2 regions of the Alistipes sp. AF48-12 genome follow, and region 1 is predicted to be linked to the other one. Evidence: riboswitches for the same ligand, from Rfam matches in the RefSeq annotation. Region 1 holds a riboswitch; the other holds the start of a gene.
The links. A riboswitch is a leader RNA that binds a small molecule or an ion and turns the genes downstream of it on or off. The one in region 1 is predicted to bind cobalamin.
Positions count from the first base shown of each region.

Region 2: another riboswitch for cobalamin. It lies ahead of DW082_RS10730 (ribonucleoside triphosphate reductase); the one in region 1 lies ahead of DW082_RS05760 (ABC transporter substrate-binding protein).

Region 1 is NZ_QUDJ01000007.1:37,882-45,681, forward strand. Features, by position in the region: gene DW082_RS05745 (bifunctional adenosylcobinamide kinase/adenosylcobinamide-phosphate guanylyltransferase) at 1-79, opposite strand, end outside; gene DW082_RS05750 (ABC transporter ATP-binding protein) at 72-1,097, opposite strand; gene DW082_RS05755 (iron ABC transporter permease) at 1,097-2,128, opposite strand; gene DW082_RS05760 (ABC transporter substrate-binding protein) at 2,125-3,243, opposite strand; cobalamin riboswitch at 3,557-3,769, opposite strand; gene DW082_RS05765 (NADH-quinone oxidoreductase subunit N) at 3,895-5,316, opposite strand; gene DW082_RS05770 (NuoM family protein) at 5,327-6,820, opposite strand; partial or broken gene nuoL (NADH-quinone oxidoreductase subunit L) at 6,842-7,800, opposite strand, start outside.
Region 2 is NZ_QUDJ01000016.1:38,738-46,537, forward strand. Features, by position in the region: gene DW082_RS10720 (diaminopimelate dehydrogenase) at 1-787, shown strand, start outside; gene def (peptide deformylase) at 815-1,372, shown strand; cobalamin riboswitch at 1,550-1,757, shown strand; gene DW082_RS10730 (ribonucleoside triphosphate reductase) at 1,872-4,004, shown strand; gene DW082_RS10735 (anaerobic ribonucleoside-triphosphate reductase activating protein) at 4,006-4,638, shown strand; gene DW082_RS10740 (DUF4251 domain-containing protein) at 4,721-5,272, opposite strand; gene DW082_RS10745 (hypothetical protein) at 5,537-5,854, shown strand; gene DW082_RS10750 (AarF/ABC1/UbiB kinase family protein) at 5,851-7,485, shown strand; gene DW082_RS10755 (fibronectin type III domain-containing protein) at 7,725-7,800, shown strand, end outside.

The DNA.
Region 1 (7,800 bases):
AACGCTCCAGCGCCAACCGCTGCGCATACGAACTCTTCCCCGAACGGGCGCCTCCCGTTATCAAAGTAATACTACCCACAATCGGTTTCGTTTAATAATTCTATCCATTCGGCGAACGATGCACAGCGTACCGCAACACCGTCCGGACGGAAAAATTCGATATTGTCCGCCGCATGTACCCTGAGTCGCATTCCGTCATTACCGTCCGCGCCGGACTGCGCCGCATAGCCGTTTCGCATCAGCGCATTCCGGGCCCACAGTAGCAACCGATCGTCGGCAGCCTCGACGGACACGGTCCGCCCCACCCCGCCGCAATGCCGAAAACGGCCGTTGTCCGGATCGAATTCCACGTCGCCCCGGCTGAAAAAACGGTTCAGCGAACCGTTCAGCACCAGGTCTTCGGTCGTTCCACACAACAATCCGTTCTGCTGCGACATCAGCCACAGGCTGTCGGCCAACAGCAGCGCCTGATCGACGTCGTGCGTCGACAGCAGCACGGCCTTATGCTCCTCGCGCGCCAGGCGGTGCAGCAGGTTCATCACCTCGATCCGGCTGATAATATCCAGAAAAGCGGTCGGCTCGTCGAGTAGGATGACCGGGCACTGCTGCGCCAGCGCCTTGGCGATCATCGCTTTCTGACGTTCCCCGTCCGACAGTTCGGCTACGTAGCTTCCGGCTTTGCCTGCTATTCCGACCGCTTCCATCGCCCAATCGACGACCCGCCGGTCCTCCGCGCCGAGATTTCCGAAAAAACCCGTATAGGGATACCGACCGAGAGCGACCAACTGATGCACCCTCAGTCCCCCGGCATACACCTTATCGGTCAACACCACGCCGACCAACCGCGAACGACGGGTCTCGGAATACTTCCCGAACGGCTCGCCGCACAAGCGGAGCTCGCCGTCCAACAGCGTCCGCCCGCCGCCGAGCGTCTTCAGCAACGTCGATTTACCGGCGCCGTTCGGGCCGAGCAGGCAGGTCAACTCGCCGGCACGCAGCGAAAACAACAGACCCTCGTGCACACGCCGGACGCCGCGCCCGCCGAGGCGGTAGCCGATCGAGAGGCGCTCTCCGGTTATCACGCAACGACGCTCCATCAGTTGAAATATTGTATCCGTTTCTGGTTCACGATCACATAAATAACCACCGGAGCGCCGACCAGCGGAGTGATCGCGTTCAGCGGAATCACGCCCGATGCGCCGGGCAGCAGGCTGATCAGGTTGCACAGCAGCGCGACGCAGGAACCGGTCAGCATCACCGCCGGCAGCAACAGCCGGTGATCGGCCGAACCGGTCATCAACCGCGCCAAATGCGGTACGGACAACCCGATAAAGGCAATCGGCCCGCAAAACGCCGTCGAAACGGCCGTCAACACCCCCGTACAGATCAACAGCAAGATCCGCACGCGCTGTACGCGCACCCCGAGATTCTCGGCATAGCGTTCGCCGAGCAGCAATGCGTTCAGCGGCTTCATCAGCAGTAGCGCGACGAACAGTCCCGCCCCGATCAGCAGCGCGAACAGCGGCATCTGCCGCAACGAAACGCCCGAAAAATCGCCCATCCCCCACAGCATGTAGGAATACACGCCGTCCGACGTCGCGAAAAAATTCAGCAGCGAGATCATCGACGAGGCCAGGTAGCCGACCATAATCCCGATAATCAGCAACATCACGTTGCTGCGCACCAGGGTCGAAAAAAAGATGATGATGCACAACACCGCCGTCGCTCCGACGAATGCGCCCGATACGACGGCCATATAACCGCTGAGCATGAAACCGCCCGTACCGCCGACCGTCCCTCCCAGCATCAGCATCACCAACGCCACGCCGAGACTCGCCCCCGTATCGATCCCGAGAATCGACGGGCCGGCCAACGGATTGTTGAACACGGTTTGCAACATCAGTCCGGAAGTAGCCAGCGCCGCACCGGCCAACAGCGCGGTCACGGCCTGCGGCAACCTCGATTCGAGCACGATAAACGACCACGAAGCCTGTCCGGCCTCCCCGCCCGTCAGGATGCCGAGCACCGCCCGCAACGGAATCGGCACCGACCCCAGGAACAGGCTGGCCGCAAACAGCACCGCGACACAGCAAGCCGCCGCAACGATATACCGCACCGAAATGCTCACTGCCGCATCCTGTTAAAATACCGCAACCGGTATCCGGGTATCGTCCCCGGATGAAAAATCTCGATCAGGTCGCCCAACACCCGGTCGGGATGCATCGGCATTTCTTCGTAATAAGGCGTTTCCCCGGTATTGCAGACGAAAATATTCCGGTTTTTAAAAGCGTCGAAATGCCGGTAAGGTTCGTACTCCGTCTGCAGTTCCGCATAGGTCAGTTCCTGCGGCGCATTGTATTTAATAAGCCAGAAATCGGCTCCCTGTCCCTTTTCGAACACCGTCTCGAACGCCAACGGCACCGAACCGGTAGTCGGGTCGTCGGCCCAGATGTAATCGGCCCCGGCATCGCGGTACAAGTTGGCAATGTAACTGCGGCCCCCGGGAACATACCATGCCGATCCGTATTTTTTCTCGGACAGTACGGTCGGACGCACGCCCACCGTATCCGTCATCCTGCACAGCGAATCGTATGCCGCCGCCGTCTGCCGGAATAGCGAATCGGCCCGCTGTCCTCTGTCGAAAAACAACGCCATGAAACGCATCCATTCGGCCCTTCCGAGCGGCGTAACCTCCATATAATCGACGCATTCCATGATCGGAATCGCCGTTTTTTCGATCCGTCCGTAACCGACGTTCTTGAACGGCGAAGCGATGATGATGTCGGGCGCCAGGTCGATCACCTTTTCGACATCCGGCGACGAAGCCTCGCCCAGGTCGGCAATAGCACCCCGGGCCACCCCGTCGCGAATAAAATCCAGGTCGATATAACGGGGCTCGCAAACCCCTACGATCCGGTCGCCCACCCCCAGTTCGTCCAGCATACCGCAGTGCACGGCCGAATAAACCACGACCCGCTGCAACGGCGTCCGCACGATATTTCCTTCCGGAAGTCCAACCGGCAGCGGCCTCTCGCGGTCGACGAGCACATAACGACGCAGCAACCGGAGGCTGTCCCACGGACTGAGCACGTCGACGAGCGTATAATCCCGGAAATGCTCGACCCGATAATGCCGGGCATATTCTATCCGGAACGCTTCGCCGGCGCCTTCGCCGGATTTCCGGCCCGATCCGCACCCCGCTCCCAGCAGTATGACGGACAAAAAAAGAAAAAACGATCGAATCAATCTCATCGGAATACCCATATTTTCCGGTTGAACTTACAAAGTTACGCAAATTACCGATCCCCTACAAACCGAAACAAGGACAGATGAGCACCTTATTCAGATCCTCATCCGTCACTCAGGGGGAAAACTACTTATCATATTCGTAAAAAACGTCGTTCGCAGGGCGTCGATCCTGTAAAACCGTTTTTCCGTAATATTCGTCCGGCTGCTCCGAAATAAAATAAAAGAGGAAGAAAAAACGCGAACCCGGACAACTCCCGTCCGACCCCCGCAAAGAATCAACCCATTCCGCTTTTTACCCGAAGCACAAATGTTTCAAACGAATCGAGGCAGGTCTTCTGGCTCGCCTCACATCCGGCAGTCTTCCCATCCTTACGACAGTGACTTTCAGAATCGCCGGACATTTTCCGAGGCTTACAGCTGCGGGTACAGCTCCGGGATTGAAACGACGTTTCGCACCGGATTCCCTATTACGGCCATTCCGCGTCGCTGCGGTCGGGCCACCTTGATTCAACTGGAAGCAAAGGTAAAGCGTTTTTACGAACAATCAAACGTTCCCGACGGTTTCCGGTAATTTTTTTTGCACATTTTGTACACAAACGAAAAAGCCGGCGAGTTTCACCGGCTTTTATAGGATTCGATCCCACGCTACATTCCGTAGCTCAGCAACGAGATCCGATCGTACACCACGCTCAGGACTCCCAACAGCAGGATACCCATGCTACAAGCCACCAGACTGGCACGCATGTACCCGTCGCTGCGGAACGCGGCGATCGGCGCCTCGTTCTTGTTGATGAACATGGCCTTGACCACGAGCAGATAATAGTACAGCGAAATAATCGTATTGATCAGCGCGATCAACACAAGGATGTAATACCCTTGCTGGGCGGCGGCTGCGAAGATGAAGAACTTGCTGAAAAATCCGGCGAACGGCGGAATCCCGGCCAGCGAGAACATCGCCAGCGTCATCACCAGCACCAGTTTCGGATTCGTTGCGTACAATCCGTTGTAATCGTCGATCGTCACCTTGCCGGAGCGGTTCTCAATCGCCGAAATCACGCCGAAAGCGGCCAAGTTGGACACCATGTAAACCAATATGTAATAAACCAGCGAAGTCATACCGAGAGCCGATGCGCTGATCACTCCCAGCACGATGTAACCGGCCTGCGAAATCGACGAATAAGCCAGGAAACGTTTGATATTGCGCTGTCGAATCGCGAACAAGTTGGCGATCGTGATCGTCGCGATGATTACGCCGTAGAGCACGCCCTGCCACTGGGCTGCGATCGGAGAGAACACCTTCATCAGGATCGTCATCAGCACAAACACGGCAGCCCCTTTCGAAATGACCGACAGGTAAGAGGTAACGGTCGTCGGAGCGCCCTGGTAAACGTCGGGCGTCCACTGGTGGAACGGCACGAGCGAAATTTTGAAGAACAGCCCCACGACGAAGAACAGGAAAGCCATGATCTGCAACGGCGAACCGTTCACGGCGGCCGGGATGTCGTCGAAATAGAGCGTTCCGGTCGTACCGTAGATCAGCGACATACCGTACAGCGACAGCCCCGATGCAAAGACGGCGTTCAGGATGTATTTGGCTCCGGCTTCGGCCGATTCGCGTTTGAACTTATCGAAAGCGACCAACGTAGCCATCGGGATCGACGCGGTTTCCAGTCCGATAAAGAAGAACAGGAAGTTGCCGGCCGAGATCATGAAGTACATGCCCAGCAGCGTGGTCAGCGTCAGGAAATAGAATTCGCCGCGCTTGTGGACGGTCGTATCGCTTTTGAGCCAGCCCTCGGCCTGCATCAGCACGATCAGCGTCCCGACGTTCAGGATGCTTTTGACGACGCCCATCATCGGCGTGTACTGGTACATGCCGCCGAATGCTTCGCCAGCGACTCCCGGCACGATGTTCAGCAACGTATGTACGCCGAACAGAATGCACGCTACGGGCTGGAAATACCGCAAACCGTTCTTCGAAGCCATCAAATCGTAGAGCAGCAGGATCACCATCACGGCGATCAGCGACAGCTCCTCTTTCATCATCAGAAAATTACTGTAATCCATATAGCGTCCTCTATTTCATTAACTGTTGTACAACGGGCAGCAAACTGTCGTTGATCATATTCGACACCCACAACGGCGCCATACCGAGTCCGGCGATCGCCACGATCAGCACGACGACCGACAGGCGTTCGAACCACACGGCGTCGGTCAGCGCCAGGTGATCCTTATTCAGTACCGAACCGTAAAACACCTTGCCCACCATCCGCAGGATATAAACCGCCGTAATCACGATCGACGAGCAGGCGACGATCGTAAAGACGCGGTGGAACGTATCGGTATGCTCGAACGAGCCGACGAACACGGTCATCTCGGCTACGAATCCGCTGAGTCCCGGAAGCCCCAGCGACGCCAGTCCGGCGATTACGAAGCAGACGCTCAAAAACGGCATCACCTTCATCAGACCGCCCATCTCGCGGACATCCCGCGTATGGGTGCGTCCGTATATCATCCCGATCAACGCAAAGAACAAGGCCGTCATCAGTCCATGCGACAGCATTTGCAACACGGCGCCGGTCATCGCGGTCTGGTTCAGCATCAGGATCGCGAACAGCACCAGTCCGCAGTGGCTGACCGAAGAGTAGGCGTTGATGTATTTCAGGTCGGTCTGCTTGATTGCCGAGAACGCTCCGTAGACCACGCTGATACCGGTCAGCGTCAGGAAAATCCATGCCAGTTCGTTGGCCGCCTCGGGCATCAGGAAGATCGCCACGCGAAAACAACCGTATCCGCCGAGTTTCATCAGCACCCCAGCATGCAGCATCGAAACGGCCGTAGGCGCCGAAGCGTGACCGTCCGGCGACCACGTGTGGAACGGAAACATCGCGCCGAGCACCCCGAAGCCGACGAACGTCAGCGGGAAGAACAGGTACTGCGCGCTCATCGGAATCGTATGTTTGGAGATTTCGAGAATATTCATCGACAGTTGACCGCCTTCGGGCGCCGAATGGAAATAGATGCCGAGGATGCCGACCAGCAGCAGCGCCGAACCTCCCATCAACATCAGCGTCAGTTTCATCGCCGAATACTCTTTCCGGCCGGTTCCCCACACGCCGATCAGCAGGTACATCGGGATCAGCGCCACCTCGTAAAACATGAACATCGTGAACAGATCAATCGAAATGAAGAATCCGAACACCCCGATCGACAGCAGCGAGAACCATGCGAAAAACTCCCGCGGTAGCGGCGACATTTTCCACGAAGCGAACACCCCGGTAAAGACGATCACCGACGACAGCAGCAACATCGCCACCGAAATACCGTCGACGCCGACCGAATAGTGGATATTCAGCGGAGCGTACCACACCGCATCGGCCGTGAACAGCATTTCGGCGCCGTTCCCCGCGCTGCGTTCTCCCAGATACATCGCCACCAGCGCCACGGACAGGCCCAGCAACAGCGAGGCGCCGACTACCATGATCGCACGGATGCGGCGGATGTCCTTCGTGAGGAACATCGCGCAGGTCATCAGCAGCGGTATCAGTACAAATAAAGATAAAAAGTTCATATCCGTATCAACTTATTTTATTCAACAAAACAGCACCAGTACGGTAATCAGCAACAATCCCACGAGAAATACGAACGCATACTGCTGCACCTGTCCGGACTGCAATCCGCGAATCGCCAGCGACATCCGGTTTGTCACCAGCGCCAGCCCGTTCATCGCGCCGTCGATCACATGCCGGTCGAACCACGCGATCGAACGCGAAACGCCGTTGAAAATGATCCTCTTGGTAATGAAAAGATATACCTCGTCGATGTAGAAGCGATGGCTAGCCGCACGGTGCAGGCCGCTGAACGTACGCGCCAGACGATCCGGAATCGGACTGTGCTTGCGGTAAAACACCGTAGCGACGGCGATCGAGATCAGCGCAATCGCGATGCTCGTTCCGGCTACCGTCCAGTCGAGGTGGATGATGTAGTCGGCCCCGTCGCTGCTGACGAACTTGCCGAACGGGATGAACCCGGCAACGCAGGTGACGGCGGCGAGGATAATCAGCGGCGTCGTCATTACGCCGGGGGCCTCGTGCGGCTCATGCTCGTGCTTGGCCGGAGTTCCCCAGAAAATATTGTAGTACAGACGGAACATATAGAACGCCGTCAGCGCGGCGATAAAGCTCATCACCCATCCCATAGCGGGCGCGAACATGAATGCCGCGGTCAGGATCTCGTCCTTGCTGAAGAAGCCCGAGAACGGTGGAATACCCGAAATCGCGAGGCAGGCGACGAGGAACGTGATATGCGTAATCGGCATCTGCTTGCGCAGGCCGCCCATATGGCTCATCTCGTTGCTGTGCACCGCATGGATAATCGCGCCGGCCCCGAGGAACAGCAGGGCCTTGAACATCGCGTGCGTAAACAGGTGGAACATGCCGGCCATGTAACCGAGCCCTTCGTGTCCGCCGTAGCCCGACACGCCGAGGGCCACCATCATGAAACCGATCTGCGATATAGTCGAAAAGGCCAGCACGCGCTTGATATCGGTCT
Region 2 (7,800 bases), on a different contig from region 1:
CGCCGCGAACGTGCCCGAAGAGTTGAAAAGCTACACCGTAGCCACCGAAATCGGATCGCTCGGCAAGGTGGACGTGGCGATTCTCTGCACGCCGAGCCGCAGCGTACAGAGCTTCGCGCTGAAACTGCTCGAAAAAGGGATCAACACGGTGGACAGTTTCGACATCCATACGCAGGTCGCCGAACAGCACGCGACGCTCGGCAAGGCGGCCGCGCAGCACGGCGCCGTTTCGATCATGTCGGCCGGCTGGGACCCGGGCAGCGACTCGGTGGTGCGCGCCCTGCTCGAAGCCTGCGCCCCGAAAGGGATTACCTACACGAACTTCGGCCCCGGCATGAGCATGGGTCACACCGTAGCCGTCAAGGCGATCGACGGGGTTAAAGCCGCGTTGTCGATGACGATTCCGACCGGGACGGGCATTCACCGGAGGATGGTTTACATCGAGCTGAAAGAGGGCTACGATTTCGACAAGGTGGCCGACGCGATCAAAAAAGACGCCTATTTCGTACACGACGAGACGCACGTGATGCAGGTGCAGAGCGTGGACGCGCTGCTGGACATGGGACATGGCGTCAACCTGACGCGCAAGGGCGTTTCGGGCAAAACGCAGAACCAACTGTTCGAATTCAATATGAAGATCAACAATCCGGCGCTTACGGCCCAGATACTGGTCTCCTCGGCGCGGGCTTCTATGTTGCAGAAACCGGGATGCTACACGCTGATCGAAATCCCGATGATCGACCTGCTTCCCGGAGACCGGACGGAACTGATCCGGCATCTGGTATAACAGGATTAAAAACAGCAAACGAACGATATGTTACTTCCGATTTATATTTACGGTTCGGCGGTTTTGCGCAAAGAATCCGAAGACATCGCCAAAGATTATCCGGAACTGGACAAATTTCTCGAAAACCTGTGGGAAACCATGTACGAAGCCGACGGAGTCGGACTGGCCGCCCCGCAGGTGGGCCGCAACATCCGGATCTTCGTGGTCGACGCTTCGGTGAACGCCGACAAGGATCCGAGCCTGGCCGGTTTTAAAAAAGCCTTTATCAACGCGCACATCTACGAACGCTCCGGCGACGCCGTTCCGTTCGACGAAGGATGTTTGAGCCTGCCGGGAATCAACGAACGGGTCGAAAGGCCGTCGCGGATCAGGATCCGCTACGCGGACGAAAATTTCGTCGAGCACGACGAGGAGTTCGAAGGTTTCGCGGCGCGGGTCATCCAGCACGAGTACGACCACCTGGACGGCAAACTGTTCATCGACCACGTGTCGCCGCTGCGCCGAACTCTGCTGAAAAGCAAACTGGCCGCGATGACCAAAGGGAAATACAAAGCGCACTATCCCTGCAAACTGGTGAAAAAATAGTTTCCGCCCGTTTCCGGGATCTCTTTCAGGGCCGTTCGCCGTTTCGGGCGAGCGGCCTTTTTGCATACCGTCTTTCCCCGTCGCTTTCGGCGATGACAGCCAACCGTTTAATCGAATAGGTTTATAAGTTGTTAATAAGTATTCCGCCGAAAATGTTTTCCGTCGAAACGATTCGCTATGTTTGTGAAAACATTCGGTTCTCGATGCCGGGCTTCTCGCCCGGCGGGAGATCAAAAGGGAATCCCGTGAAAGTCGGGAACTATCCCCGTAGCTGTAAGTTCCTGCCAAAGGCCGCGCAAACCCGAATGCCACTGTCGGTTTACCCGATGGGAAGGCGCGCGACCCGGAACAAGTCAGAAGACCTGCCGGATGAATTGCATTGTAGCTTTCGGGTGAAGAGCGATCGAATGTCGGGGCCCTCCGTACGCGGCCCGATATCTTTTATCCTCCCGGAGTTACCATTTTATCTTATTGTTTAACTGTTTAAAATTCAAACAAGATGAATGGACAGACTCATTTACGGCAAATCGTAAAACGGACGGGCGAGATCGCCCAATTCAGTCCGGAGAAAATCGAACAGGCGATCTTCAAGGCCATGCGGGCCTCCGGTGCGCCGAACCGCAAAGAAGCACGCCGGCTGTGCGGCGAAGTGGTGGCCTCGCTCGAAAAAAACAGCGCCGAACAGACGCCGCACGTCGAACAGGTGCAGGACGCCGTCGAGCAGGCGCTGTACCGTCGCGGCGATTTCGCGCTGCTGAAAAACTACATGCTCTACCGTCGGCAGCACGAACAGCTCCGCGAATCGAAAGAGCTGTTTTCGAACCTCGACGTGATGGACGACTACCTGTCGCAGGACGACTGGCGGGTCAAGGAAAGCGCCAATTCGGCCTACTCGCTGCAAGGCCTCAACCAGCACATTTCGACGATGATTACTTCGCAGTACTGGCTCGGCCGGCTCTATTCCGAAGAGGTCGCCGACGCGCACAAAAGCGGAGCTATGCACATCCACGACTTGGGCTTCCTGAGCGTCTACTGCGTCGGCTGGGATCTGAAAGACCTATTGACGACCGGGTTCAAAGGAGTCGAAGGCAAAGCGCAGAGCGCGCCGGCCCGGCACCTGCGGACAGCGCTCGGACAGATCGTCAACTTCTTCTACACGATGCAGGGCGAAGCGGCCGGCGCGCAGGCCTTCTCGAATTTCGACACCTTCCTCGCGCCCTACGTCCGCTACGACGGGCTCGACTACGCGCAGGTCAAACAGTGCTTGCAGGAATTCCTGTTCAACCTGAACGTTCCGACGCGGGTCGGTTTCCAGACTCCGTTCACGAACATCACGATGGATCTGACCGTCCCCGACTTCCTGAAAAACGAGCCGGTGGTTTGCGGCGGCGAAATAAAAGAGGAGACCTACGGCGATTTTCAGCCCGAAATGACGCTGCTCAACAAGGCCTTCGCCGAGGTGATGTACGAAGGGGACGCGGCGGGCAGCCTGTTCTCGTTCCCGATCCCGACCTACAACATCACGCCCGATTTCGATTGGGAAAATCCCGATTACGACGGCATCTGGCAGATGACCGCCAAGTACGGCATCCCCTACTTCTCGAACTTCGTCAACTCGGACATGAAACCCGACGACGTGCGCAGCATGTGCTGCCGGCTGCGGCTCGACAAACGGGAACTAATCAAGCGCGGCGGCGGACTGTTCGCGTCGAACCCGCTGACCGGGTCGGTCGGCGTCGTGACGATCAACCTGCCGCGACTCGGCTACGAATCGGGGTCCGAGAAGTCGTTTTTCGAACGGCTGCGCCACCTGATGGAGCTGGCCCGCGAAAGCCTCGAAACCAAACGCAAGGTCATCGAGCGCTACACCGAAAAGGGACTCTATCCCTATTCGAAATTCTACCTGCGCCACATCCACGACCGTTTCGGCTGCTATTGGAAAAACCACTTCTCGACGATCGGCATCAACGGGATGAACGAATGCTGTCTGAACTTCCTCGGCGTCGGAATCGCCACCGAAGAGGGCGCGGCATTCGCCCAAAAAACGATGCGCTTCATGCGGGACGTGCTGGCCGTATTCCAGGAGGAAACCGGCAATATCTACAACCTCGAAGCCACTCCGGCCGAAAGCACCGCCTACCGGTTCGCGATGCTCGATACCAAGCGTTATCCGGATATCATCACGGCGAACCAAGCCGACCGACTGCTGAAAGGCGCCAAGCCTTACTACACCAATTCGACCCACCTGCCGGTAAACTTTACCGACGACCTGTACGAAGCGCTCGAAATGCAGGATCCGCTACAAGCGTTGTACACCGGGGGAACGGTGTTCCACGTCTTCACCGGCGAAAGCGCCGTATCGCCCGCAGCCGCCCGAGACATGGTGCGCCGCGTGACCGGCCGGTTCCGGCTGCCCTACATCACGCTGTCGCCGTCGTTCAGCATCTGTCCTTCGCACGGCTACCTGTCCGGCGAACATTTCGTCTGTCCCAAATGCGGCGGCAAGGCGGAAGTATACAGCCGTATCGTCGGATACATGCGCCCGGTAAGCCAGTGGAACGACGGGAAACGGGAGGAGTTCGCCGACCGCAAGCTGTTCGACCACCGGATCGTCCACGAAACAGCGATCTGACATGCGAATCGGAGGTTTTGTCAAACAGAGTCTAATCGATTGGGAGGGAGTACTTTCGGCCGTCGTATTCACCAAAGGATGCAATTTCCGGTGCGACTACTGCCACAACCCGTCGCTGGTACTCCCCTCGCTGACCGATCACCTACCCGATCTGTCCGAAACGGTCATTCTCGACTACCTGCGGCGGCGCAGGGAGTGGATCGAAGGAGTCGTCGTAACCGGCGGCGAGCCGACCCTGCACCCCGGACTGACCGGCTTTCTGGAGAGAGTCAAAAGGCACGGATACCGGATCAAGCTCGATACCAACGGGACGAATACGGAACTATTGTCCGCCCTGATCGACATGGGACTGGTCGACTGCGTGGCCATGGATATCAAAACGATCCCCGACCGCGAACACTACGCGAAAATCTATCCGGCCGTCACCGACCGCCAGATGGACAACGTGCAACGGTCGATCGACCTGCTGCGCAACAGCGGGATCGACTACCGGTTCCGCACGACGCTGATTCCGGGCGTCCACGACGACGCCGTCCGGGAAGAACTTTCGGCCCGATTCGCCGGCGACCCGCTCGTTTTCCAGCAATTCCGCCATACGAGCGGCATCCTGTCGGACTACCCGCCGGAACGGTAACATTCCGCACCATGCACGCCGCCCCGCGCCAATCAGGATTTCTGACTGGCGCGGGGCGGCGGATTTTCCGGAAACGCCTTTATTAGTGAAAACGTCCCTTAAAGACCCTCGAATCGACAGAGGGAAGCACCCTTCCTTCCATCGTAATCCGGTTGCTGCTGTAATTCGGATCGACGGTCACGCTGGCGCGGTCGGCGCCCGGAATCAGCATGATATCGACCCGCGCGGAGATCCCGATCCCCTGAACGTTCATCCCGTAGTAGAGATATCCTTTTTTGTCCGTCCGGACGGTGACATCCGACACGTTTCCGCGCACCGTAATGCCGCCCACGCCGTTCGGCCCGGCCAGCACCGTATTGAAGGCTATCTGCACGAACGCCTCGTCGCCGTCGCGGGAAACGAAATTCGTATTCGAACTGACGCTGGCCGTACGCCCCCGTTTGAAAATAAGCCGGTCGACTTCGACTACGAAAGCGCCGCTTTCCAAAACCTGCACCGCACCGAGGTGCAACACGCTGTCCATCGCGGCCCGGCGCGCTTTCTCGACCTGTCGGGCCGCTTTGCGGGAATTCGTCTGCGCGGACAATCCGCCGCCCAGCAACGTCAACAAAACGATCAAAACAATCTTTTTCATAACACGCATTATTATTTCGGTATGCCTCTGTTAAAAAAACGCCGCGCGATCCGATCTCCGTATACGGACCGTATAAAATATACGCAATCTGCATCTTATCCAGCAATTGTCATGCCGGGGCGGTTCCCGTTGCGCCCGGCGGAGGAGATTCGCGCCGCGAAGTGCGGCCGGCGGTCTTCGTTATGACAAATTTACGGCGGAATTGGCAAACATCTTGCATTTTCCGGCAAATTATACGTAATATTGCACTGTGATTACGATACGATGAAAGCACTGTACAGCAACATCATGCGACTGATCCTCACGATCGGACTGTCGGAAAGGGATCTTTTCGTCGACAAAGTTTCGAAAATCATTTCGGAAAAGATGGACGCCGACCCGCAGCGCAGCGAGCACATCGCGGAGAGCCTGCTGCGGATGGCCGAATCGCTGAAGGACGAACTGCTGCTGCGGCAGTTGTTCGCGCAGACCCGCGACGCGGAACCGCCCGCGGCGGACAACCGCGAGCTGATCGAGAAGATGGATCGACTGAACCGCACGCTCGAAGAACTAAACAGGACGCTCAACAATAAAACGTTATGAAAATCGTCAGCATCTACATATCGTTCCTGCAGATGAACCGGGCTTTCCAGATCATGGGAATCCTGATCAAGCATTCGTTCGGGGAGTTGTTCGCGCACACCCGTTTCGGAAAACGGCGCCGCAAAGTCCACAAAATCGTCCACACGACTCCGGAACGGATCCGGATGACCATCGAAGATCTCGGCCCCACGTTCGTCAAATTCGGGCAGATCCTGGCCGATCGCCCGGATATGGTTTCGGAGAAATTCCGGATCGAACTCAAAAAACTGCAGTCCCGCGCCGTCCCGTTCGACAGCGAATACGCCATCGCGCTGATCGAAAAAGAGCTGAACGCTCCGCTCGAACAGGTTTTCAGCGAATTCGACCGGCTGCCGCTGGCCGCCGCCTCGATCGGGCAGGTCTATCAGGGACGCCTGTTGTCCGGCGACGAGGTGGTCGTCAAAATCCAACGTCCCTTCGTCGAGAACAAGATCAAACTGGACATTTACCTGCTGAAATACCTGTCCAAACGCTTCGCGAAGCAGTACCCGGAACTGGCCGCGATGAACATCACCGGCCTGATCGACGAATTTTCGGCCACGATCCTCAAAGAATTGGACTACACGATCGAAGCGTCGAATATCAACCGCTTCCGGATCATGTTCAAGGACAACCCGTCGGTGCACATTCCCGTCGTCCATACGCAGCACTGCACGAAAAAGCTGCTCGTGATGGAGAAGATCCACGGCATTCCGCCCGACGACCTCGGGGCGTTGCAGGCGGCGGGACTCGACCTGTCGCAAATCGCCCGCAACGGCGCCGACGCCCTGCTCACGATGATCCTGAAGCACGGATTCTTCCACGCCGACCCGCATCCGGGCAATATCTTCGTGATGGAAGGCAACGTCATCGGCTTCATCGACTTCGGGATGGTCGGGGCGCTCACGCCCCGCGACCTCGACTTCCTGGCCGATTTCGCCATCGGCTTCGTCTCGCGCAACAGCGACACGATTTCACATGCGCTGGTCACGCTGTGCGGTAAAAAATTCTTCGAACACCGCGAAGAACTGAAATTCGAAATCCACCAGATGATGATGCAGTATACCGGCATCCCGATAGAAACGATCAACTTCGCCGGAGCGATCCAGAACTGCGTCGACATCATCGTCAAGTACAAATTGCAAATTCCGTCGGGCATCTTTATGCTGATCAAGGCGTTGGCCACGCTCGAAAAATTCGCCACGTCGCTCGATCCGTCGCTGGCGCTGGCGCCGGTCATCGTCCCCTACGCCAAAGAAGTCGTCAAGGGAAAATATTCGCCGCGCCGCATCGCCTCCGAAATCTACGACACGCTGAACAATTACGTCAGTTTCATCCGGGATTTCCCGAACGACGTCAGCGAGATCCTCTACAAACTGAAAGAAGGCAAAATCAAACACGACGTCATCCTCGACGACAACACGCTGTTTATCAAAACCATCCGAATGGTCAGCCGCCGGATCGCCTACGTCATCATGCTGATCGGACTCTTCATCGGATCGATCGTCCTGATCGTGTTCGACCGCGACAACGGTTACGGACACTTCATCCTGATCGCCACCTCGATCCTGATCCTGCTGCAAATGCTGAAGTGGCTGTTTTCGAGACGGTAACCCCTCTCCGACCATACGACAATCCGTTCCGCCCGCCGCGATTTTCCCGCACCCGGTCAAGGTCGCAGGAAGAATCCTGTCCCGATTCGTACGAAATTCGACTCCGGATAAGGCGAAATTCGGAAATTTATTCTACATTTGTTTACAACTTAACCGTTGGAGCTGTTCCTGTGGAATGGTCCGACCCCGACAAACCACAACGCAATTTTATTTGATTTTTAAACTAAATTTTTCCATCTATGAAAAAATTTTTCAAAGTCAGTACTTTGCTACTGTTATTGCCGGCGTTGATGTTTATGTCGTGCAAGAAAGACA